3 regions of the Streptomyces sp. NPDC001231 genome follow, and region 1 is predicted to be linked to each of the others. Evidence: riboswitches for the same ligand, from Rfam matches in the RefSeq annotation. Region 1 holds a riboswitch; each other region holds the start of a gene.
The links. A riboswitch is a leader RNA that binds a small molecule or an ion and turns the genes downstream of it on or off. The one in region 1 is predicted to bind cyclic di-AMP.

Region 1 (6,965 bases):
GGTCCCCCCCGGAGGAGCCCAGCGGCCCTTCCGGAACCGCCTCCCGACGCTCACCCGAGCACGGTTTTCTGCCTGCTGAGACCCCGAAAAGGCCGCCGGAGGCCCTTTCGGCCCTTGACAGGGCCGAATTCCTTGTGAAGAACTTCACGAAGTTTTCCTGGCGGAGCGTCACCGAGGGGTGTCCGGCGACCCCCCGGGTGCGCTCACACGGTATCCGGACTGCTCAGCCGGATGCTACCGACCAGTAGAACCAGGGGGAAACGAGCCTACGCCACGGACCACGCGATGCCGTCGAGGATGTCGTGTTCGCTGACGACGACCTCCCGCGCGCCGATGCGCTCCATGATCGCCAGCAGGACCAGGGCGCCCGCGCCGATGACGTCGACACGGCCCGGGTGCATGGAGGGGATCGCCGCGCGCTCGGCGTGCGTGGAGTGCAGGAGGCGTTCGCTGATCTCGCGGACGCGCTCGCGGGAGACGCGGGAGTGGTGGATGGCCGCCGAGTCGTACGCGGGCAGCTCCTGCGCGATCGCCGACACCGTCGTCACCGAGCCGGCCAGGCCCACCAGGGTGTGCGCCTCGCGCAGCGGGACCGTTTCCTCGGCGAGGTCGAGCGCGGCCTCGATGTCGGCCCGTATGGCGGCGATCTGCTCCTCGGTCGGCGGGTCCGTGACCACCCCGTCCCGCACCAGGTGACGCTCCGTCATACGGACGCAGCCCACGTCCACCGAGCGCGCCGCGCGGACGTGGTCGTCGCCCACGACGAACTCGGTCGAGCCGCCGCCGATGTCCACCACCAGGAAGGGCCGGGCGAGGTCCGCACGGCCCGTCAGCTCCTTCGTCGCACCGGTGAAGGAGAACTCCGCCTCCTGGTCACCGGAGATCACCTCGGGCTCGACGCCGAGGATGTCCATCACCCCGCGCACGAACTCGTCCCGGTTCTCGGCGTCCCGGGAGGCGGAGGTGGCCACGAAACGCAGCCGCTCGGCGCCGTGCTCCTTGATGGCCTCGGCGTACTCCCGGCAGGCCGCGAAGGTCCGCTCCAGCGCCTCGGGGGCGAGCCGGCCGGTGCGGTCCACGCCCTGGCCGAGCCGCACGATGGTCATGCGCCGGTCCAGCTCGAGAAGTTCACCCGTCGCCGGGTCGGCGTCCGCGACCAGCAGCCGGATGGAGTTCGTACCGCAGTCGACGGCGGCGACCCGGGTCATGCGCGGTCCTCCTCGGTCCCGACGGGCCCGGCGACGAACCCGCCGTCCTCGGAGGCCTCGGCCTGCCGCCCCTCGCCGGACGACGGCGCCGCGGGCGTCACGCACGGGCCCTTGCGCCACCACTCGGGCAGCATCGCGATCGCCTCGTCACCGAGCGGGTTCACGCCCGGCCCGGCGGCCAGCGAGTGGGCGACCAGGACGTGCAGGCACTTCACCCGGTCCGGCATGCCGCCCGCACTGGGGAAGCCCGTGAGCTTCTCGATCTCGTCCCGGCGCCGGATGTAGTCCTCGTGCGCGGCCCGGTACGCGGCCGCCAGCTCCGGGTCGGTGGCCAGCCGCTCCGTCATCTCCTTCATCACGCCGTCGGCCTCCAGCGTGCCGATGGCCGAGGCGGCGCGCGGGCACGTCAGGTAGTACAGCGTGGGGAAGGGCGTGCCGTCGGGCAGCCGCGGGGCCGTCTCCACGACGTCGGGCTGACCGCAGGGGCAGCGGTGCGCGATCGCGCGCAGCCCGCGCGGCGGCCGCCCGAGCTGTTGCTTGAAGGCCTCGACGTCCGCCTCGGTGGGTTCGGTGCGCTCGGTGGGCGGCGGTGGGGTTTCCATGCCTTGCGTATGTCTCTCTGTCAGTTCACTGGTCGGAGGCGTCGGACTTGTCGACCCCGTCCCAGACGTTGGCGTACCAGGGGCGGCGGGCCGTCCCCCGCTCGGCGCGGGACCGCTCGGCCGGGCCCGGGTCGACCACGACGTAGCCGGTCTCCCCGGGCTTCACGTAGTGCAGCCGCCGCCGGATCTGCTGCTCGGCATAGGCGTCGTCCTGCCAGCGTGCCTTGAGGTCGCGCAGTTGTTCCACCCGCTGCTGGGCCTGCCGCTTCTGCCGTTGCAGGTCGGCGATGTCGGCGCGCTGGGTGACGTACTGCCGCATCGGGTAGGCCAGGGCGACCACCATCGAGCAGAGCACCAGCACGAGCAGCGCCGCGCGGCCGGTGAGACGGGAACGGCGGGCCTGGCGGCGGGTCTGCGAACGGTAGACACGGGCCGCCGTCTGCTCACCGAGCAGCCTGAGCCTGGTCGTGGTGGAGAACCGGTCCCGGTCCTTGACGGCCATCGTCCCGCCTCCCGTTCGTGCCCGTGCACACACGTGCGTACGTCCCCGGACACGGTACGGGACCGGGTACGGGGACGTACGTGCGACTGGCGAAGCCTTACGCTTCGCGGCTCAGCCTCCGGGGCGGCTCGGCCCTCGAAGCGGCTCAGCCCTTGAAGCGCGGGAAGGCCGAGCGGCCGGCGTACACCGCGGCGTCGTCGAGGATCTCCTCGATGCGCAGCAGCTGGTTGTACTTGGCGACGCGCTCGGAGCGGGCCGGGGCGCCGGTCTTGATCTGGCCGCAGTTGGTGGCGACGGCCAGGTCGGCGATCGTGACGTCCTCGGTCTCGCCGGAGCGGTGGGACATCATGCACTTGAAGCCGCTGCGCTGGGCCAGCTCGACGGCGTCCAGGGTCTCGGTGAGAGAACCGATCTGGTTCACCTTCACGAGCAGCGCGTTGGCGGCGCCGTCCTCGATGCCGCGGGCGAGGCGCTCGGGGTTGGTGACGAACAGGTCGTCGCCGACGAGCTGGACCTTGTCGCCGAGCTTGTCGGTGATGACCTTCCAGCCGGCCCAGTCGTCCTCGAACAGCGGGTCCTCGATGGAGACGAGCGGGTAGGCGGCCACCAGCTCCTCGTAGTACTCGGTCATCTCCGCCGCCGAGCGCTCCTTGCCCTCGAAGACGTACTTGCCGTCCTTGTAGAACTCGGAGGCGGCGACGTCGAGCGCGAGGGCGATCTGCTCGCCGGGGGCGTAGCCGGCTTCCTTGATCGCCTCGAGGATGAGGTCGAGGGCCTCGCGGTTGGAGCCGAGGTTCGGGGCGAAGCCGCCCTCGTCGCCGAGGCCGGTGGACAGGCCCTTGCCCTTCAGGACCTTCTTCAGCGTGTGGTAGACCTCGGTGCCCCAGCGCAGGGCCTCGGAGAAGGACTCCGCGCCGATCGGGGCGATCATGAACTCCTGGATGTCCACGTTGGAGTCGGCGTGCGAGCCGCCGTTCAGGATGTTCATCATCGGCACCGGCAGCAGGTGCGCGTTCGGACCGCCCAGGTAGCGGAAGAGGGGGAGGTCCGAGGCCTCGGAGGCGGCGTGGGCGACGGCGAGGGAGACGCCGAGGATGGCGTTGGCGCCCAGCGAGCCCTTGTTGTCGGTGGCGTCCAGGTCGAACATGGCCTGGTCGATCAGGCGCTGCTCGGTGGCGTCGTAACCGACGAGCTCCGGGCCGATCTGCTCGATCACGGCGAGGACGGCCTTCTCGACGCCCTTGCCCTGGTAGCGGTTGGGGTCGCCGTCACGGAGCTCGATGGCCTCGAAGGCACCGGTGGAGGCGCCGGAGGGGACGGCGGCACGACCGGTGCTGCCGTCGTCGAGGCCGACCTCGACCTCGACCGTGGGGTTGCCTCGGGAGTCCAGGATTTCCCGGGCTACGACGACGTCGATGGACGGCACGAGCATCTCCTTCTGGGATGTGACGCTGGAAGTGCGGGGCGTGAGCCTTGCGACTAGAGCCTAACCGTCCCGGGGCGGCGACCGGCCGACCGACCGCCTCGTGGACAGAGTGACGGTACCCTTTGTTCCTGCTCGGAACAAAGGGGAGGGGAAGGTTCGGGAACGGCCGGGCGTCCGGGAGACGAAAAACCCGCCCCGGCGCGTAGGGGGGAACGCGCCGGGGCGGGGGCCCATGAAGGGCGGCACGGGCCCTTACTTCAGGTGGAGCTGCTGGCCCGGGTAGATGAGGTCGGCGTTGTCGACGATGTCCTTGTTCAGCTCGAACAGCTTCTTCCAGCCGCCCTGGACGCCGTGCTCGGCGGCGATGGAGCTGAGGGTGTCGCCGGAGAGCACCTTGTACTCGCCGTCGCCCTTCTCGACCTTCTTGCCGGTGGGCGTGGTGACGGTCTTGCCCGGAGCGGGACGCGTCGCGGAGCGGCTGGCGGCCCGCTGCTCGGTCGAGCGGGTGGTGGTGCTCTTGGCGGAGCTGCCGCTCGACGACGAGGAGGAAGACGACGACGAAGACGAGGACGAGGACGAAGACGAGGACGAGGACGAGGGGGCGCTGCCGGTGTAGGCGGCGCCGGACAGGCCCTTGCCGCAGACCGGCCAGGCGCCCTTGCCCTGGCCCGCGAGGACCTTCTCGGCGACGGCTATCTGCTGCGACTTGGAGGCCAGGTCGGCGCGCGACGCGTAGGCGGTGCCGCCGTACCCGGCCCAGGTGGAGTTGGTGAACTGGAGGCCGCCGTAGAAGCCGTTGCCGGTGTTGATGGACCAGTTGCCGCCGGACTCGCACTGGGCGACCGCGTCCCACTCGGAGGCGGTGGCGGCGGAGGCGTTGCCGACCGCCATCAGCGGGGCGGCGACCGCGGCACCGGCGACACCGGCGAGCGCGATGACACGGGTGGTCCTGGACGTACGACGGTGCTTGGCCTTGCTGGAGAACAGCATGGATGGATCCCCTCACCGACGCCTGCGAGGTGAGCTGTCGGGTTCGGGCCGGTTGAGTTGCCCGGCCGTGCCTCGTACACGAGGCACGGCTCCACCCCTAGCCGCTCCGGTCAACTGCCCGGCGCGGCACTTACCTTGGGTCCCCCGCTCCTGCCCACGGCGCTTGACGCGACGACTGTTCCCGTGCGGCCGCTGGCAGGATTCGGCGTTGCGGCAGCCGGGGCTCGCGGTGACGAGCGGTCATGACCGTAGGCACGCGCTCCGCCGAATTCCAAAGACGATCAGGGCTTCTGAGACTCATCCCACACTTCCCCGAATGGGACATTCGGTGCGAAGCGTGACGTGAACTTCCGCTACTTTTGGGGCGTTTCGGTAGGGACATTCAGGGTCTGACCGGCAGAGATGTGATTCGGGTCGGACCCGATCGCCCCCCTGTTCGCCGCATACAGCGCGTCCCATCCACCCGGGACGTCAAGGGAGTCGGCGATGGACTCGAGCGAGTCGCCGGCGCGGACGGTGTAGGAGTCGGCGACGACGGCGCGCGCGGAGCCGCCGCGGGAGGCGTGACGGCCGGAGGAGGCGGCCGCGTGACTGTCGGCCGGATCCTCGACGGCACTGCCGCCGCGGTGCCGCCCACCGCCGAGCGCGCCGGTGTCGACCAGGGCCGAAGTGCCGCCGATCTGCCACGAGTTGTCCGTATCACCCGGCTGCGGCGTGATCGAGGGCGAGGCGTCGGGCGACTGGGACCCGCCTGCCGCGACATCGGAGGACGTGTCGGACTCGGCCGGCTTGCCCTTCTCGGCGGGCGAGGACGGCGAAGGGGAGGACGTGGTGGGGGACGCGGCCGGCGAGCCGGAGGAATCGGTCGAACCGGGGTCGACGTCCGACGATCCGGACGGGTCACTCGACGACTCCTGCGACGAGTCGGACAGGCCGAGGTCGTCCGTGACGGACTTTCCGGAGGAGTTGGAGGTTCCGGACGAATCACCCACGCCGGTGTCGACCTTCGCCGCCCCGGACTTCTTGCTGAGCCCGGAGAGCAGCCCGCACGTCGGCCAGGCACCGGGGCCCTTGTCGGCGAGCAGCTTCTCGGCCACGGCTATCTGCTGGGACCGGCTGGCCTGGTCGGCGCTCGAGGCGTAGTCGAGGCCGCCGTACTTCTCCCAGTCGTCCTGCGTCAACTGGAGGCCGCCGTAGTAGCCGTTGCCGGTGTCGGCGCTCCAGGCGCCGCCACTCTCGCACTTGGCCACCTTGTCCCACGCGTTGCCGTCGGCCGCGCTGGCGCCGCCGGCGCCGATCAGCGGGATGGCGATGGCGGATCCGGTCACTCCGGCTGCGACGAGGAGGGCCGGAGCCTGACGGGGCCGACGGTGACGACCGTTCCCGGAGAGCATACGGAGACCTTTCGTGCGACAGCGGTGACCCGCGTGGCGACCGCAGACTCGGCGCCACGCTGATGGGTGAAAGTATCGGCTGTCGATCGCTTGTCACAAGTTCATGCCGCACAGATCACGTGAAGATCACACCGTTGAACATTGTCGTCTTCGTGTCCGTCAGTGGGTAGGCGTGGTGCGGCGGCAGGCGCCTTTTCCTGCCTTGTCCGGCTTCCCCGCGACTTACCGACCGGGTGTGAACCGCACCGGCAGCGTCCGCAGTCCGCGCATGATGAGCCCGCCGCGCCAGCGCAAGTCGGCCGGATCCGTGCCCAGTTGCAGGTCCGGGAGCCGGGTGAGGAGGGTGGCCAGCGCGGTCTGGCCCTCCAGGCGGGCGAGCGGTGCGCCGAGGCAGTAGTGGATGCCGTGTCCGTAGCCGAGGTGTTGATTGTCACGCCGCCCGAGATCGAGGACGTCGGGGCCGGCGAACCGCTCAGGGTCCCGGTCGGCGGCGGCGAGGACGACGAGGACCGGCTCGCCTGCGGCGATGTCCTGCCCGCCGATGGTGAGCGGCCGGGTGGCGTAGCGCCAGGTGGCCAGCTCCACCGGCCCGTCGTAGCGCAGGAGTTCCTCCACTCCCGTCTCCAGCAGGCCGCCGTCCCCCTCGGCGAGGGACCGCTGGAGCCGGTCCCGCTGTTCGGGGTGGGTGAGCAGGGCGTAGGTGCCGTTGCCGATGAGGTTGACGGTGGTCTCGAAACCGGCGAACAGGAGGATGAAGGCCATGGCTGCGGCCTCGTTCTCGGTGAGGTGCTCGCCGTGGTCGGAGGCGCGGATGAGCGCGGAGATGAGGTCCTCGCCGGGGGC
Region 2 (6,965 bases), on a different contig from region 1:
CCAACGCGGTGCCGGCGCTGGCCCGCGAGGGCTACGGATGGGGGGTCGTACGGCCGAGGGAGCTGGCGGGGACGCTGGGCTGGCCCGGGTCGTGGCGGATCGCCCGCCGGCACTGGCGGTACGGGGCCGGGGAGCTGCGGCGGTCGGTGTCGAAGGGCGCCTTCACGCAGGCGGTGCGCCGGCTGATGCCGGGGGTGCGGGAGGAGGACCTGGTGCCGGCCGCCGCCGGGGTGCGGGCGCAGGCCGTCCTGCGGGACGGCACGCTGGTGGACGACTTCCTGATCCGGGAGGGCGCCCGGGCGGTGCATGTGCTCAACGCGCCCAGTCCCGCGGCGACCGCCTCGCTGCCGATCGGGCGCGAGGTGGCGAGGAGGGCCCTGGCCGTGCTGGCGTCGACGTGAAGGGCGCGCCGGGTCCTGTCGGCCTTGAGGGCCGGTTCGTGCCGGCCCCACGTAAAATCGTTCCCACTGTGACTGACTCGGTGAACACCCCCCAGGCTCCCGCCCCCGGTGAGCTGCCCCGGCACACGCCCGGCGTGTCCGTGCGGCACACCCGGGCCAAGGGGGAGCCGCGTTTCCCCGACGGGCCCAAGGCCGATCCGGCCGGCTCGCACTTCGAGCGGCGGATCCGCAGCTTCCAGCCGCGCCGGAGCCGGGTGACCGCGGGGCAGGCGGACGCGTTGCAGCGGCTGTGGCCCGCCTGGGGGCTGGACATCGACGGGCAGCGGGTGATCGACCTCGCCGAGCTGTTCGGGAACGCGCGCCCGGTCGTGCTGGAGATCGGCTTCGGGATGGGCGAGGCCACCGCCCGGATGGCGGCCGAGGACCCGGACACCAACATCCTCGCCGTCGACGTGCACACCCCGGGCCAGGGCAACCTGCTGAGCCTCGCCGACCGGCACGGGCTCGGCAACGTCCGCGTCGGCAACGGCGACGCCATCATCCTGCTGCGCGAGATGCTCGCCCCCGACAGCCTCGACGGGCTGCGCGTCTACTTCCCCGACCCCTGGCCGAAGAAGCGGCACCACAAGCGGCGGCTGATCCAGCCGGAGTTCCTGACGCTCGCCGCCACCCGGCTCAGGCCCGGGGCGGTCGTGCACTGCGCGACGGACTGGGAGCCGTACGCGCAGCAGATGCTCGACGTGCTGACGGCGCACCCGGACTTCGAGAACACCCAGGCCGACGGCGGTTTCGCGCCACGTCCCGGCTTCCGGCCGCTGACCCGTTTCGAGGGCCAGGGACTGGAGAAGGGTCATGTGGTGAACGATCTGCTCTTCCGCCGCGTGCCCAGGTGACCTCGTGAGGGCCGATGCCGTGGCCACCTGCCCCCCGTACCCGACACCTCCCGGCGTTCCCGGCGGCACGTCCCGCCACGCGCACTGGTGGCAGCGGCGATGGGTCAGGTACGGCGCCCTCGTCACCCTGCTCGCCCTCTCCGGGCTGGTCATCCTCGCCCTCGTACGCCGGCAGACCGGCACCGAGGGGTTCCTCGTCGGGCTCGGGCTCGCGGTGCTGCCCGTACCGCTGCTGACGGCCGCCTTCCGCTGGCTGGACCGGGTCGAGCCCGGCCCCTGGCGGAACCTGGTGTTCGCCTTCGCCTGGGGCGCCTGCGCGGCGGCCCTGATCGCGATCGTCGCCAACAGCTTCGCCACCCACTGGATCGCCACGGCGACCGCCGATCCCGCGAGCGCGGACACCCTGGGCGCGACCGTGATAGCGCCGGTCGTGGAGGAGTCCGCGAAGGCCGCCGCCGTCCTGCTGGTCTTCCTCTTCCGCAGACGCGACTTCACGGGCATCGTCGACGGGGTCGTCATCGCCGGGGTGACCGCGACCGGCTTCGCGTTCACCGAGAACATCCTCTACCTCGGCAACGCCTTCGGCACCGACCAGCTCACCGGTGACCGGGGCATCGCCTCCGTCACCGCTGCGACCTTCTTCGTCCGCGTCATCATGTCGCCGTTCGCGCACCCGATGTTCACCGTGCTCACCGGCATCGGCTTCGGCATCGCCGCGATGTCCGGGAACATCCGCCTGCGCCGCCTGCTGCCGCCACCGGCCGGGCTGCTGCTCGCGATGGGCATGCACGCCCTGTGGAACGGCTCGGCGACCTTCGGCGAGTACGGCTTCTTCGCGGTGTACGCCGCCTTCATGGTGCCCGCGTTCGGGCTGCTGACCTGGCTGGTCGTCTGGACCCGGCAGCGCGAGCTGAGGACCGTGCGCGAGGAGCTGCCCGCGTACACCGCCGCCGGATGGCTGACTCCGGCCGAACCGTTCGCCCTGGCCTCCATGCGGGCGCGCAGACTGGCCCGCGACCACGCCCGGCGCCACCTCGGCAGGACGGCGGCGCGCACGGTCGCCCAGTACGAGGCGTACGCGACCTCGCTGGCGTTCCTCCGGCACCGCGGGCGCCTGGGGCGGGCTGGCGCCGACTTCGCCGTACGGGAGCGGGAGCTGCTGCACGAGCTGTGGCGCAGGCGGGAGGTGGCGCAGCCCGCGCTGGACCACGCGGCCAGGATGACGACGCCCATGGCCGCGCCCCCCTGGCCGGGGTACGGGGTGTACGGAGTGCACCCCCGGCCGCTGGGGTACGGGTCGTACGGACCGGCGGCGCCGTATCCCTCGTACAACCCGTACCGGACGCAGCCGTAGCGGCCGGGGACGGGAGTTACGCCGACGCCCGCGTCAGCTTCCCGAGCTCCTCCTCCGTCAGCCGCAGCTCCGCGACCCCGAGCAGTGCCGGGAGCTGTTCCACCGTCCGCGCCGAGGCGATCGGGGCGGTCACCGTCGGCTGCGCGGCGAGCCAGGCCAGGGCCACCGTGGCGACCTCGGCGTCATGGGCCCGGGCGACCTCGTCCAGGGCCGTGAGGACCTCGCGGCCGCGCTCGGTCTCGAGGTGCTTGGCCGCGCCCTGCGCCCGCGCGCTGTCCACCGTCGTACCGGGCCGGTACTTGCCGGTCAGGAAGCCGGAGGCGAGCGCGTAGTACGGAACGGCGGCCAGGCCGGACCGCTCGGCGACGTTCTCCAGCCCGCCCTCGTAGGTGTCGCGCGAGACCAGGTTGTAGTGCGGCTGGAGCACCACGTAGCGGGCCAGACCCTCGCGGTCGGAGAAGTCCAGGGACTCCTGGAGGCGCTCGGCGGAGATGTTGGAGGCGGCGATGTGCCGCACCTTGCCCGCCCTGACCAGCTCGTCGAGCGCGCCGATGATCTCCTCGACGGGGACTTCCGGCTGGTCGAAGTGCGTGTAGTACAGGTCGATGTGGTCCGTGCCCAGGCGCCTGAGGGAGGCGTCGGCCGCGGCCTTGATGTTCGCGGCGCTCAGACCCTGGTAGTCGGGGTGCTGGCTGACCTTGGTGGCGATGACGACGTCGGAGCGGTTGCCGCGCTCCTTGATCCACTTGCCGATGATCGTCTCGGACTCGCCGCCCTGGTTGCCCTCCACCCACGCGGAGTAGGAGTCGGCGGTGTCGACGAAGTTGCCTCCGGCGGCCGTGTAGGCGTCGAGGACGGCGAAGGACTGCTCCTGGTCGGCGGTCCAGCCGAAGACGTTGCCGCCGAGGGCGAGCGGGAAGACCTCGAGATCGGACGAACCCAGTTTGCGTAGAGAAGTCATGCCCAACATCAACAACCGCGCCGGAGCGACCCATTCCGGGCCGGGCCGCATCCGGCCGCAAAGGTTGCGCAAACCGCTCTCACAGGCTCGTCAGGGGTGAGACCGGTCCATGTCCGTCAGGGGGTGATGCCCTTGCCGCGCAGCCACGCCAGCGGGTCGATTCCGGTGGACTGGCCGCCCGGGTGGACCTCCAGGTGGAGGTGGGGCCCCGTGACGTTGCCCGTGGCGCCCACGCGGCCGATCACGTCGCCCGTGCTGACCTTCTGGCCGACGCTGACGCTGATCGACGACTGGTGGCAGTACCACAGCTCGGTGCCGTCCTCGAGGGTGAGGATCGTGCGGTAGCCGTAGGAGCCGGCCCAGCCGGCCTCGGTGATGGTGCCGGTGTGGATCGCCTTGAGCAGGGTGCCCGTGGGCGCGGCGAAGTCGAGGCCGGTGTGGTAGCCGGAGGACCACATGGAACCGGCCTGGCCGAAGGTGGAGGTGAGCGTGTACGAGGAGGTGGGCAGCGCGTACTGCCTGGCCAGCTCGGCCAGCCGGGCCTCCTCGGCCTTCCTCGCGGCCTCCTCGGCCTTCCGCTTGGCCTCCTCCTCCGCCTTCTTCTTCTCGGCGGCGGCCTTGGCCTCGGCCGTCTCCCGCGCCTTCGCCGCCTCCTCGGCGGCCTTCTTGGCGACGGCGGCCTCGGCATCAGCCTGGGCCTTGGCCTCGATCTGGACCTGCTGCTGCTCGGCCTGCGCCATGATCCGGTTGCGCAGCACCTCGCCGGCGTCCGAGGTGCCGTCCTCGGCCTCGGCGGTGGTCAGGCCGACGCCACTGAGCGCGGTCGACGAGCCCGCGGGGGCGGCGTCGGAGTCCTCGAACAGGGAGCCCACGGAGGGCAGGTCGGGCAGCGAGATGGACACCGGCGGCTTGCCGCTGTTGGCGCTCGCCATGCCGCCCGCGCCGACCGCGGCGATGACGCCGACACCGAGAACGGTGGAACTGCGGGCGAGTCCGCCGCCGCGCTGCTTGGCGACGCGGTGCCGACCGCGCACGGGACGGATGGACTCCGCGGTGGGGTTCCACTCCTCCCAGGGGCCCTCGTCGGCGCGGCGGCTGTCGTAGCCGAAGGTCTCTCCGTGCTGCCGGCTCGGCGCGAACGGGGCTTCCGGGACAGGCGGGTTGGACGCCACGAAGGCGCACTCCTTTCCTTCCGTCTCGCCTACCGGGTTAGCTGACGGGTTCGGAGCGGGAAGGTCTCCTACGCGCGTAAACAAGCCGTGAGTACACGGCGGTTACGCTCGATTCACCCCAAGTTGGTGGTTCCCCGGTTCCCTTGCGGGATTCGGCGTGCGTGCACGGAGCCGCCTCTTGTGACGGCTGGGACGACCGTGCTGCGTTATCGAACGTTAATAGACTCGGGGCTCGGATTCCAAGCCGTTCGGCTTGATCACTAAACCTTCCGGCGCGACCTTACGGTCCATGACCACCGAAAACCGGGCGAGTTGACTGCGCCTCAAGGAGAGACGCGTGCCCGTGAAACACTCAGGGCCGGAATCCATTGATCGGATTCCGGCCCTGAGCCTTCAGTAGCGGGGACAGGATTTGAACCTGCGACCTCTGGGTTATGAGCCCAGCGAGCTACCGAGCTGCTCCACCCCGCGTCGTTGTGACACCAGTATATGCCATCCGGAAGGCTGCTCGCACCCACCTCACCTTCCACCATTCGTCACACGGTTCCCGGCCGTGCGACGGGGCCCCGTTCAGCCGAGCAGATGGCGGTTCGGTTCCATGGCCCGCTCCTCGAACTCCGGCACCACGACGACGTCCGCGCCACCGGCCGCCAGCACCCCGGTCCCGTCGGCGCCCTCGACGAACGTGTCCGGCTCCCGCCACGCCGTCACCACCCGTCGCACCCCGGCGTCCAGAATCAGCCGGGCGCACGGACGCGGCCGGGAGGCGCGGCGGGCGCACGGCTCCAGGCTGCTGTACACCGTGGCGTCCGGCAGCCGCGGATCCGCCGGGTCGACCTTGGCCAGCGCCGCCTCCTCCGCGTGCACGACCGGGTCGCCGCCCTCCCGCGAGTACCCGCGGGCGAGTTCGGTCCCGTCGGCGGCGACCACCACGGCGCCCACGCTGAACGCGGTCCGGGACGGCGGGCACTGGGCCGCCAGTTCGCAGGCGAGCCGGAGCCAGTGCCGGTCCGCGGGCACGGCGCGGCCGGCGGTGCCGGGGGCGGTGGGCTCGTAGCGCACGAGGACGACGTCCTCGATGGTCCGCGTCTCCACCAGCCGCAGCCGCCCGCCCTGGTAGGTCCCGGGCCCGAACAGCCGGGGCGCGTCCGCGTCCCCCACGAACAGAGGGGCGAGCACGAGCTGCACCTCGTCCGCGAGCTGCTGCTGGAGCAGTTGTGTGTGGACGGTCCCGCCGCCCTCGACCATGAGCCGGCGCACCCCGCGTACGTCGTGCAGGTGCTCGAGCAGCCGGGGCCAGCCGAGTTCGGCGCCCAGCGGCACGACATCGGCGGCCAGGCCCGTACGCCGCAGCCGCAGCGCGCCCTCGTCGGTCGTGTAGAGGACCTTCTCGCCGCCGGTGTGCCAGAAGGGCGCCCCGGGGTCCAGCTCGCCGGAGGCGCTGACCGCGACCTTCAGCGGGTACTCCGGCTTCCCGGCGGCGCGGCGGGCGGCCCGCCGCGCCGGAGAGTTCACCAGCAGCCGCGGGTTGTCGGCCCGCAGGGTGCCGGCCCCGATCAAGATCGCGTCGGCCGACGCCCGCACCTCGTCGACCCGGTCGAAGTCGGCGGGGCTGGAGAGCAGCAGGCGCTCGGGACCGGTGTCGTCCAGGTAGCCGTCGAGCGAGACGGCGGCGGACAGCAGGACGTACGGGTGGGGCATCGACGCCCTCTCTCTCGGCGGCGGACTGGCTCCAGTGTGACCGACCCCGCCGATCGCGGGCGGGGCCCCACCGTGGCGGAGCCGCGCACGCGAAGCGGGTGGGCCGCCGCCGGTCGGTGAGGGTCAGTGACCGAGGTGGATGCGGAACCGGAGGCGGCAGATGACGGCATCGGTGTGGCGGCGGATGGCGCGGTCCAGGACGGCACCACGCTGGTTCTGCAGAAGCCGCTGCCAGGGCCTGGGCAGGTGCATCTCCGGGATGAGGACCACGATCCGGTCCTGCCGCTCCTGGGCGGCCAGCGCGCGCAGATGGTCGACGAAGGGCCGGGGCAGGGAACGGGTGCGGCTGTGCAGCACGGTGCGGGGGACACCGGGCCGCCAGGCGTTCCAGGCGGCGTGGACCTCGTCGGCGGAGGGGGCGTCACGGTCCTCGGGGTGCACGACGCTGACGGCGCGGACCTCGTCACCCAGTGACAGCGCGGC
Region 3 (6,965 bases), on a different contig from region 1:
TCGGGCACGCTCGGGCCGGGCGTGGTGTGCGGTTCAGGCATTGGGTGCGAGGTCCGTTCCGGCGCCCCGGCGGCGTACGGAGACGAGATCCGTACGCGGCTCGTTGCCGGTCGCGGTCGCGGCCGGTGCCGTTTCCTCCGCCGGTGCCGCGGCGGAACCGCAGACCCCGCCACCCTGGTGCGACCCGCACCCCGCCCCCTGGTGCGACCCGCACCCCGTGCCGTCGTGGGACCCGCATCCGCCCCCGGCCGCCACCCGGTGCTCGGGCAGCGTCACCTGGTCGGCGCCCTCCACCTCGAACCCGGCGTCCGCGATCATCTCCAGGTCGGCCTTGCCCGCCTGGCCCTCGCTGGTCAGGTAGTCGCCGAGGAAGATCGAGTTGGCCAGGTGCAGCGCGAGGGGCTGCATGGTGCGCAGGTGCACCTCGCGGCCGCCCGCGATCCGTACCTCCACGTCGGGGCAGACGAACCGGACCATCGCGAGGATCCGCAGGCAGCGCTGCGGGGTCAGGTTCCACTCCTTGGCGAGCGGTGTGCCCTCGAACGGGATCAGGAAGTTCACCGGAACGGAGTCCGGGTCCAGGTCGCGCAGCGAGAAGACCACGTCGACCAGGTCCTCGTCGCTCTCGCCCATCCCGGCGATGAGCCCGGAGCAGGCGGACAGCCCGGCCGCGTGCGCCTTGTGCACCGTGTCCACCCGGTCGGCATAGGTGTGGGTGGTGGTGATGTCGCCGTACGTCGCCTCGGAGGTGTTGAGGTTGTGGTTGTAGGCGTCGGCCCCGGCCTCGCGCAGCCGTTCGGCCTGGCCGTCGGAGAGCAGTCCGAGGCAGGCGCACACCTCGACGCCCTCGTTCTGCTCCTTGATCGCCTTGATGGTGTCGGAGACCCGGTCCACGTCGCGGTCGGTCGGGCCGCGCCCGCTGGCCACCAGGCAGACCCGCTTCGCGCCGCCCGCCAGCCCCGCCGCGGCGGCCCTGGAGGCGTCGTCGGGCTTGAGCCAGGTGTACTTGAGGATGTCCGCCTTCGAGCCGAGCCGCTGGGAGCAGTAGGAGCAGTCCTCGGGGCACAGGCCCGACTTGAGGTTGACGAGATAGTTGAGTTTCACCCGCCGGCCGAACCAGTGGCGGCGCACCTTCCCTGCCGCGGCCACCACGTCGAGCAGGTCGTCGTCCGAGGTGGCCAGTACGGCCAGAGCTTCCTCGCGGGTCGGCGACTCGCGCCGAAGCCCCTTGTCCACCAGCGTGTTCAGCAGGTCCATGAGAGCTGATCCTGTCCTACGGCCCGGTCCGCGGCCAAGGAGACTCCGCACAACGACCGGCCCATCGACATGTGGGTATTGCCACATCATGGGCGGCCGGCCCTGCCGCTAGGGTCTGTCCACTGCCTACAAATGCCCCGGAGGACCCATGGCGTTCGGCTGGATCGAGGAGCAGGCGGACGCACGCCGCCGGGCCGGACTCGTACGGACCCTGCGGCCCCGCCCCGCCGACTCCCCGCTGCTCGACCTCGCGGGCAACGACTACCTGGGGCTGGCCCGCCATCCGGAGGTGACCGAGGGGGCCGCGGCCGCGGCGCGTACCTGGGGCGGCGGCTCCACCGGCTCCCGGCTGGTCACCGGCACCACCGAACTCCATGCCGAACTGGAGCGCGAGCTGGCCGGATTCTGCGGCTTCGAGGCGGCGCTGGTCTTCTCCTCGGGATACGCCGCGAACCTGGCCGCGGTCACCGCGCTTGCGCCGCACGGCTCGCTCGTCGTCTCCGACGCGGGCAACCACGCCTCGCTCATCGACGGCTGCCGGCTGGCCCGGGGCACGACACAGGTCGTCGCGCACGCCGACCCGGACGCCGTGCGCAAGGCGCTCGGCACGCACGAGGGCCCGGCGGTGCTCGTGTCGGACACGGTGTTCTCGGTCGACGGCGACGCGGCTCCGCTGGCGGAGTTCGCCGCGGCCTGCCGGGAGCACGGCGCCGGTCTCGTCGTCGACGACGCCCACGGGCTGGGCGTCCTGGGCGCCGGCGGCCGCGGCGCCGCGCACGCGGCCGGGCTGGCGGGCGCCGACGACGTGGTCGTCACGGCCACGCTGTCGAAGTCGCTCGGCAGCCAGGGCGGAGTCGTCCTCGGGCCCGCGCGGGTGATCGACCACCTGGTCAACGCGGCCCGGACGTTCATCTTCGACACCGGTCTCGCGCCCGCGGCCGCGGGGGCCGCCCTCGCGGCGCTGCGACTGCTGCGCCGCGAGCCGGATCGGGCGGCACGCGCGCGTGCGGTGGCGGCCGAACTCCACGCACGCCTGACCGCCGCGGGCCTGGAGGCGGTACGTCCGGACGCCGCGGTGGTCTCGGTGCGCGCGCCGTCCCCGGAGCGGGCCGTGCGATGGGCGGCCGACTGCCGGGCGGCCGGGCTGGCCGTGGGCTGTTTCCGTCCTCCTTCCGTGCCCGACGGCATCTCACGACTGAGGCTGACCGCCCGCGCGGACCTCTCCGGGGCGCAGATCGAACGTGCTGTACGGGTGATCGGTGGAACACGACCATGAGTCGGCGTGACACGGCCGGGCGCCACTGGCTGTGGATATGACCGGATTGCCCGTCAGGTGCGGTGTGTCGCGGCCGTGAAGACCGCCCAGCTCGCGGGGGAGAAGAGCAGCGCGGGCCCGGCCGGGGCCTTGGAGTCGCGCACGGCGAGCAGCCCGGCCCACGGTCCCGTGGTGGGCCGGCTCGTCTCGACGCAGTTGTTGGCTCCCGTGCTGTAGCTGCTGCGCAGCCAGCGCACGCCGTGCAGATCGGTACTGGAAGGTACGTGCCGAGGCGGAGTGGACATGGGGCCTCCTTACGCGGTACGCGGTTGTGCGACGTCAGGGGGTCTGGCGTATCCCGGCGATGAAGTCCAACGAGTCCTCGGGCGAGAGGGCGTGGATCCGCAGGGTGTCGAAGGCCTCGGCGTAGGCCTCTAGGTCTTCTTTCCGCTCGAGGTGGAGGCTACTCGTCAAGTGGTCGAGAACCACCACGTTCAGATCAGAAGCGTTCGAAAATGAGAAGATAACGAAAGGGCCGGTGATGCCGATGTGCGCGCCGGCGGCGAACGGCAACACCTGGAGTCGTACTTGGGGCAGCCGGGCCGCCTCCGTCAGCCGCTCCAGCTGCCGCCTCATGACCTCGGGCCCGCCCACCTCCCGGCGCAGCACCGCCTCGTCCAGCACCGCGTCCAGCGCCAGCGGCGGCCGCGAGCGCAGCACGTCCTGGCGGGCCAGCCGCACCTCCACCAGCGCGTCCAGCCGGTCCTCGTCGAGCCCGTCCACGGCGGCCCGGGTGACCGCGCGGGCGTACTCGGGCGTCTGGAGCAGTCCGGGGACGACCGAGGTCTCCAGGGTGCGCATCCCGCTCGCCTGCGACTCCAGGCTGATGAAGTCCCGGTAGGTCGGCGGCAGCACTCCGCGATAGGCGTGCCACCAGTGGTGCCGGTCGCCGCCGTCGTCCAGCCCCGCGAGCACCAGGAGCAACTCGCGCAGCTGGGCGTCGTGGACCGCGTACGCGTCCAGGAGCGAGCGCACGTCGGCCGGTTTCACCCCGCTGGTGCCGGTCTCGATCCGGCTGACCTTCGACTGGTGCCAGCCGACCAGGCGGGCCGCCTCACCGCTGGTGAGACCCGCGCCGGTGCGCAACGCGCGCAGTTCGGCGCCCAGCTTCCGGCGGCGCACCTCGGGACCGTGCTGCATGGGCTACTCCCTCGCTCCCTCTGAACGCTCCATGCGACCCGCTGCGGATACGGTCTGTCGTCGCAGAGTTCACCGCATCGAGCGACAGATATATGCATATCTCGGTGGATCGCCACCGAGACCGGAGAGGTGATGGCAGTCTGACGGCGAAGCACCAGTGCGGGACCGTACTCGAATCATCCGCCAAGTGTCGGACTCCGGCCCCGTGGGAAAGGGACGACGTCGCCATGGCAGACCATCTGGAAGCATCCGTCACTCTGCCGAGCGATCCCGCCTCGGTCTGCGCGGCCCGTGCCTATGTGGCCGGCACGCTCGCGGAGTGGGGCCTGCCGCCGACCACGGACACCGCCGAGACGGTCCGGCTCATCGTGTCCGAACTCGCCACCAACGCCGTACAGCACACTTTGGGGCAGTCACCCACCTTCACGGTGGACCTCGTCCTCGTGCGTGACGAACGACTGCGTATCGGGGTCACCGACAGCCACCCCCGGTTCCCGAAACGCCTGCCGGCCGCCGTCCAGCAGGACAACGGCCGGGGCATGGTGATCATCCGGTGGCTCACCGCCGAGTGCGGTGGCAGACTGACCGTGAGGCCGACCCGGGAGGGCGGCAAGACGGTCTGCATCGAACTGCCGTGGACGGTTCCCGCCCGACCGGTGACGGCCGCGGGTCAGGAACCGTAGGAACGTGCGGTGACGACGTCGAAGCTCCGTCACCGCACGGCACCGCACTGCGGCCGGGTCAGCTCACCCGGCCGTACCAGACGCTCTTCGTCCAGATCTTCTGGAGCTTCACCACGTCCCCGGTCTTCGGGGCGTGCCAGATCTTGCCCTTGCCGGCGTAGATGCCCACGTGGTAGACGTTCGAGCCCGAGTGGAAGAACACCAGGTCCCCGGCTCGGCGACTGCCCGCGGAGATGTGCCGACTCTTGTTGTACTGCTGTGCGGCCGTGCGGGGCAGCTTCTTGCCCGCCCTCTTGAACGAGTACAGCGTGAGCCCGGAGCAGTCGAACCTCCGCGGCCCCGTGGCGCCCCACTGGTAGGGCGACCCCTGCTTGGACGCTGCGATCCGCAGCGCCGTGTTCGCGGTCGTCACGGCCGAGGCCTCGGAGGCCACACCCGGGACCACGATCGAGCCGCCCACGGCGGCCAGGGTCAGGGCCGAGGCCGTGCCGGCCCGGGCCATCAGCGACGGGACACGATTGAGCGCAGTCATGCGCAACCCTTCGTCAGCCGCCTGTGAAGGATGACCTGTCGGATTCGGGCTGGCGAAGTTGCCCGGCCGCGTTGCCGCGGCTTCACCCCAAGGGCTGCTCGGACCGGCCATGGCGTGACCGTTCCGGCGACCCGTCGTGCTTGGGTCCTCCACTCCTGCCGATCCACTCCTGTCGACCGGTCATCCGGGCGGCGGCAGGACTCGGCGTCCGCCCGGACCGCCCCGCCGTTGTGGCGGGGGCTTGTCGTCAGACAGGGATCTTCACCTACGGATGTCCGAAAATCCCAACGCAACCGCGTGTTTGTGTTGTTACTCACCACGCGCCCGTTCGGGTGGACACCCTCGCGATCGAACGTCTTCCCCCTCCCGCGACGACCCCCGGACCAGCAGCGGAACACCTCATTCCGCCATCCGGGGAGGCGCGTTGCGCAACTGCGGCGGTCCCGAAAAGGGAGCTGAACCTACACCGAAAGGCGGTCGGTCATTAGGGGCGATTTCACCCCGTGTCCAGACAGATGGGCCACATTGCCCGCCGAGACCGCGGCTGGGGATGACGTCAACTTCCGCAGTCGGGGGGCAGGGTGACGCGGGCCGTGCGCCGCTCGCCGTCCAGCACCCGCAGGGCCCGGACCGGAGTGTCCGCGTGCAGCTCGGTCTCGCCCCGCCGGTGCGTCAGCGCCAGGGTGTCGCGCAACTCCGCCGCCCTGCCGACGAGCGCCCGGGCGGCCCTCAGGGCCCGGTAGGTGTCTCCGGGTCGTCCCGGGTTGACGCGGCCCAGCAGGCGGCCGCCTCCAGGTAACGGTTGATCGGCTCCGCCTCGGCGCGGGTCGGCGCCGGCAAGGGCGGCAGCTCGGGTGGTGGCATCGGCGGCTCACCCCGCGTCCGGCGCGGTGCGCGTGGCCCCGCGGTTCGGGACGATTCGGTCAATCAGTCCATAGTTCAGGGCTTCTTGTGCGTCCAGCACCTGCTCCCGCTCCAGGTCGGTCCGCACCTGCCGCGCGGACCGCCCGGTGCTCCGCGCGGGCAGCTCCTCCAGGCGGGCGCGCACCCGCGTCAGCTCGTCCGCCTGGATCGCCAGGTCGGACGCCTTGCCCTCGACCGGCTCGGGCAGCGACGGCTGCCGCAGGACCACGCGGGCGCCGGGCAGCGCGTACCGCTTGCCCGGGGTGCCCGCGGCCGGCAGCACCGCCGCGGACGCGACGGCCTGGCCCAGGCGGATCGTCTCCACGTCGCAGCACACGTACCGCATCGTGTCGTGGACGGCCGTCGTCGCGCCGAACGAGCCGCCGGGGGAGTTGATGCAGAGCGAGATGTCCCGGTCGGGCGTCCAGTGCTCCAGGTGGAGGAACTGTGCGATCACGTCGTTCGCCGCGGTGTCGTCGATCGGTGTGCCGAGGAGGACGATCCGCTCCTCGAGCAGTTTCGCGTACGGATCCAGGGATCGCCGGCCGGCGCTGGTGATCTCGGTGAACTCGGGCAGGACGCAGCGGGCGGACGGTCGCGTCATGGCACACCCCTCGATGCGGCGGCGCCGGCTCCGGTCGGAGCGGTCTCTGTGAAAAATGTACAGGACGTACGTAAGTCGCGGAGGGCTCTCCCGTGCCGGGCGCGGAAACGGTCCCGGGTCGTGCACGGCGTCCTGCGGGGTGAAGCTGGAAGCACGGGCGCTCGACGACCCAGGGGACTGGCCATGGTGTTCTTCGCGATGTCCGAGCGGCGCCCTCTCCCGCCGCTCTCCGCCGCAGATCTGGTGCTGGAGCACGAGCGGCTCCACCAGGAGATCGATCAGCTCCAGCGGGCCCTGACCTCGCATGCCGTCATCGATCAGGCGATCGGCGCCGTGGTGACCTTCGGGCGGATCCCGCCCGAGGACGCCTGGCAGGTCCTGCGGGAGGTCTCCCAGCGGTCGAACACCAAGCTGCGCACGGTGGCCGAGCACGTGCTGAAGTTCGCGCAGGGCGGTGCTCTGCCCGACATCGAGCTGGAGCAGCTGAGGCGGGCGCTGGGGCGGTACTCCGCACGCTTCTCCGGCGGGCGG

Region 2: it holds a riboswitch for cyclic di-AMP, as region 1 does, so the genes downstream of both, ACFY3J_RS36995 (M23 family metallopeptidase) here and ACFY3J_RS18980 (transglycosylase family protein) in region 1, are expected to answer to the same signal.
Region 3: it holds a riboswitch for cyclic di-AMP, as region 1 does, so the genes downstream of both, ACFY3J_RS14690 (C40 family peptidase) here and ACFY3J_RS18980 (transglycosylase family protein) in region 1, are expected to answer to the same signal.

The regions. Positions count from the first base shown of each region.
Region 1 covers NZ_JBIAXS010000014.1:132,106-139,070, reverse strand. The annotation lists gene ACFY3J_RS19000 (exopolyphosphatase) at 267-1,208, opposite strand; gene ACFY3J_RS18995 (DUF501 domain-containing protein) at 1,205-1,810, opposite strand; gene ACFY3J_RS18990 (septum formation initiator family protein) at 1,836-2,312, opposite strand; gene eno (phosphopyruvate hydratase) at 2,458-3,744, opposite strand; gene ACFY3J_RS18980 (transglycosylase family protein) at 3,991-4,728, opposite strand; cyclic di-AMP (ydaO/yuaA leader) riboswitch at 4,733-4,900, opposite strand; gene ACFY3J_RS18975 (transglycosylase family protein) at 5,082-6,122, opposite strand; gene ACFY3J_RS18970 (cytochrome P450) at 6,345-6,965, opposite strand, start outside.
Region 2 covers NZ_JBIAXS010000050.1:14,223-21,187, forward strand. The annotation lists gene lhgO (L-2-hydroxyglutarate oxidase) at 1-401, shown strand, start outside; gene trmB (tRNA (guanosine(46)-N7)-methyltransferase TrmB) at 470-1,294, shown strand; gene ACFY3J_RS36985 (PrsW family intramembrane metalloprotease) at 1,314-2,648, shown strand; gene ACFY3J_RS36990 (aldo/keto reductase) at 2,665-3,609, opposite strand; gene ACFY3J_RS36995 (M23 family metallopeptidase) at 3,726-4,781, opposite strand; cyclic di-AMP (ydaO/yuaA leader) riboswitch at 4,793-4,949, opposite strand; tRNA gene ACFY3J_RS37000 (tRNA-Met) at 5,179-5,252, opposite strand; gene ACFY3J_RS37005 (dihydrofolate reductase family protein) at 5,352-6,482, opposite strand; gene ACFY3J_RS37010 (hypothetical protein) at 6,606-6,965, opposite strand, start outside.
Region 3 covers NZ_JBIAXS010000010.1:123,657-130,621, reverse strand. The annotation lists gene ACFY3J_RS14720 (adenosylmethionine--8-amino-7-oxononanoate transaminase) at 1-41, opposite strand, end outside; gene bioB (biotin synthase BioB) at 34-1,257, opposite strand; gene ACFY3J_RS14710 (8-amino-7-oxononanoate synthase) at 1,406-2,533, shown strand; gene ACFY3J_RS14705 (DUF397 domain-containing protein) at 2,587-2,817, opposite strand; gene ACFY3J_RS14700 (helix-turn-helix domain-containing protein) at 2,852-3,712, opposite strand; gene ACFY3J_RS14695 (ATP-binding protein) at 3,940-4,395, shown strand; gene ACFY3J_RS14690 (C40 family peptidase) at 4,454-4,927, opposite strand; cyclic di-AMP (ydaO/yuaA leader) riboswitch at 4,931-5,144, opposite strand; partial or broken gene ACFY3J_RS14685 (hypothetical protein) at 5,484-5,791, opposite strand; gene ACFY3J_RS14680 (ATP-dependent Clp protease proteolytic subunit) at 5,799-6,434, opposite strand; gene ACFY3J_RS14675 (ANTAR domain-containing protein) at 6,618-6,965, shown strand, end outside.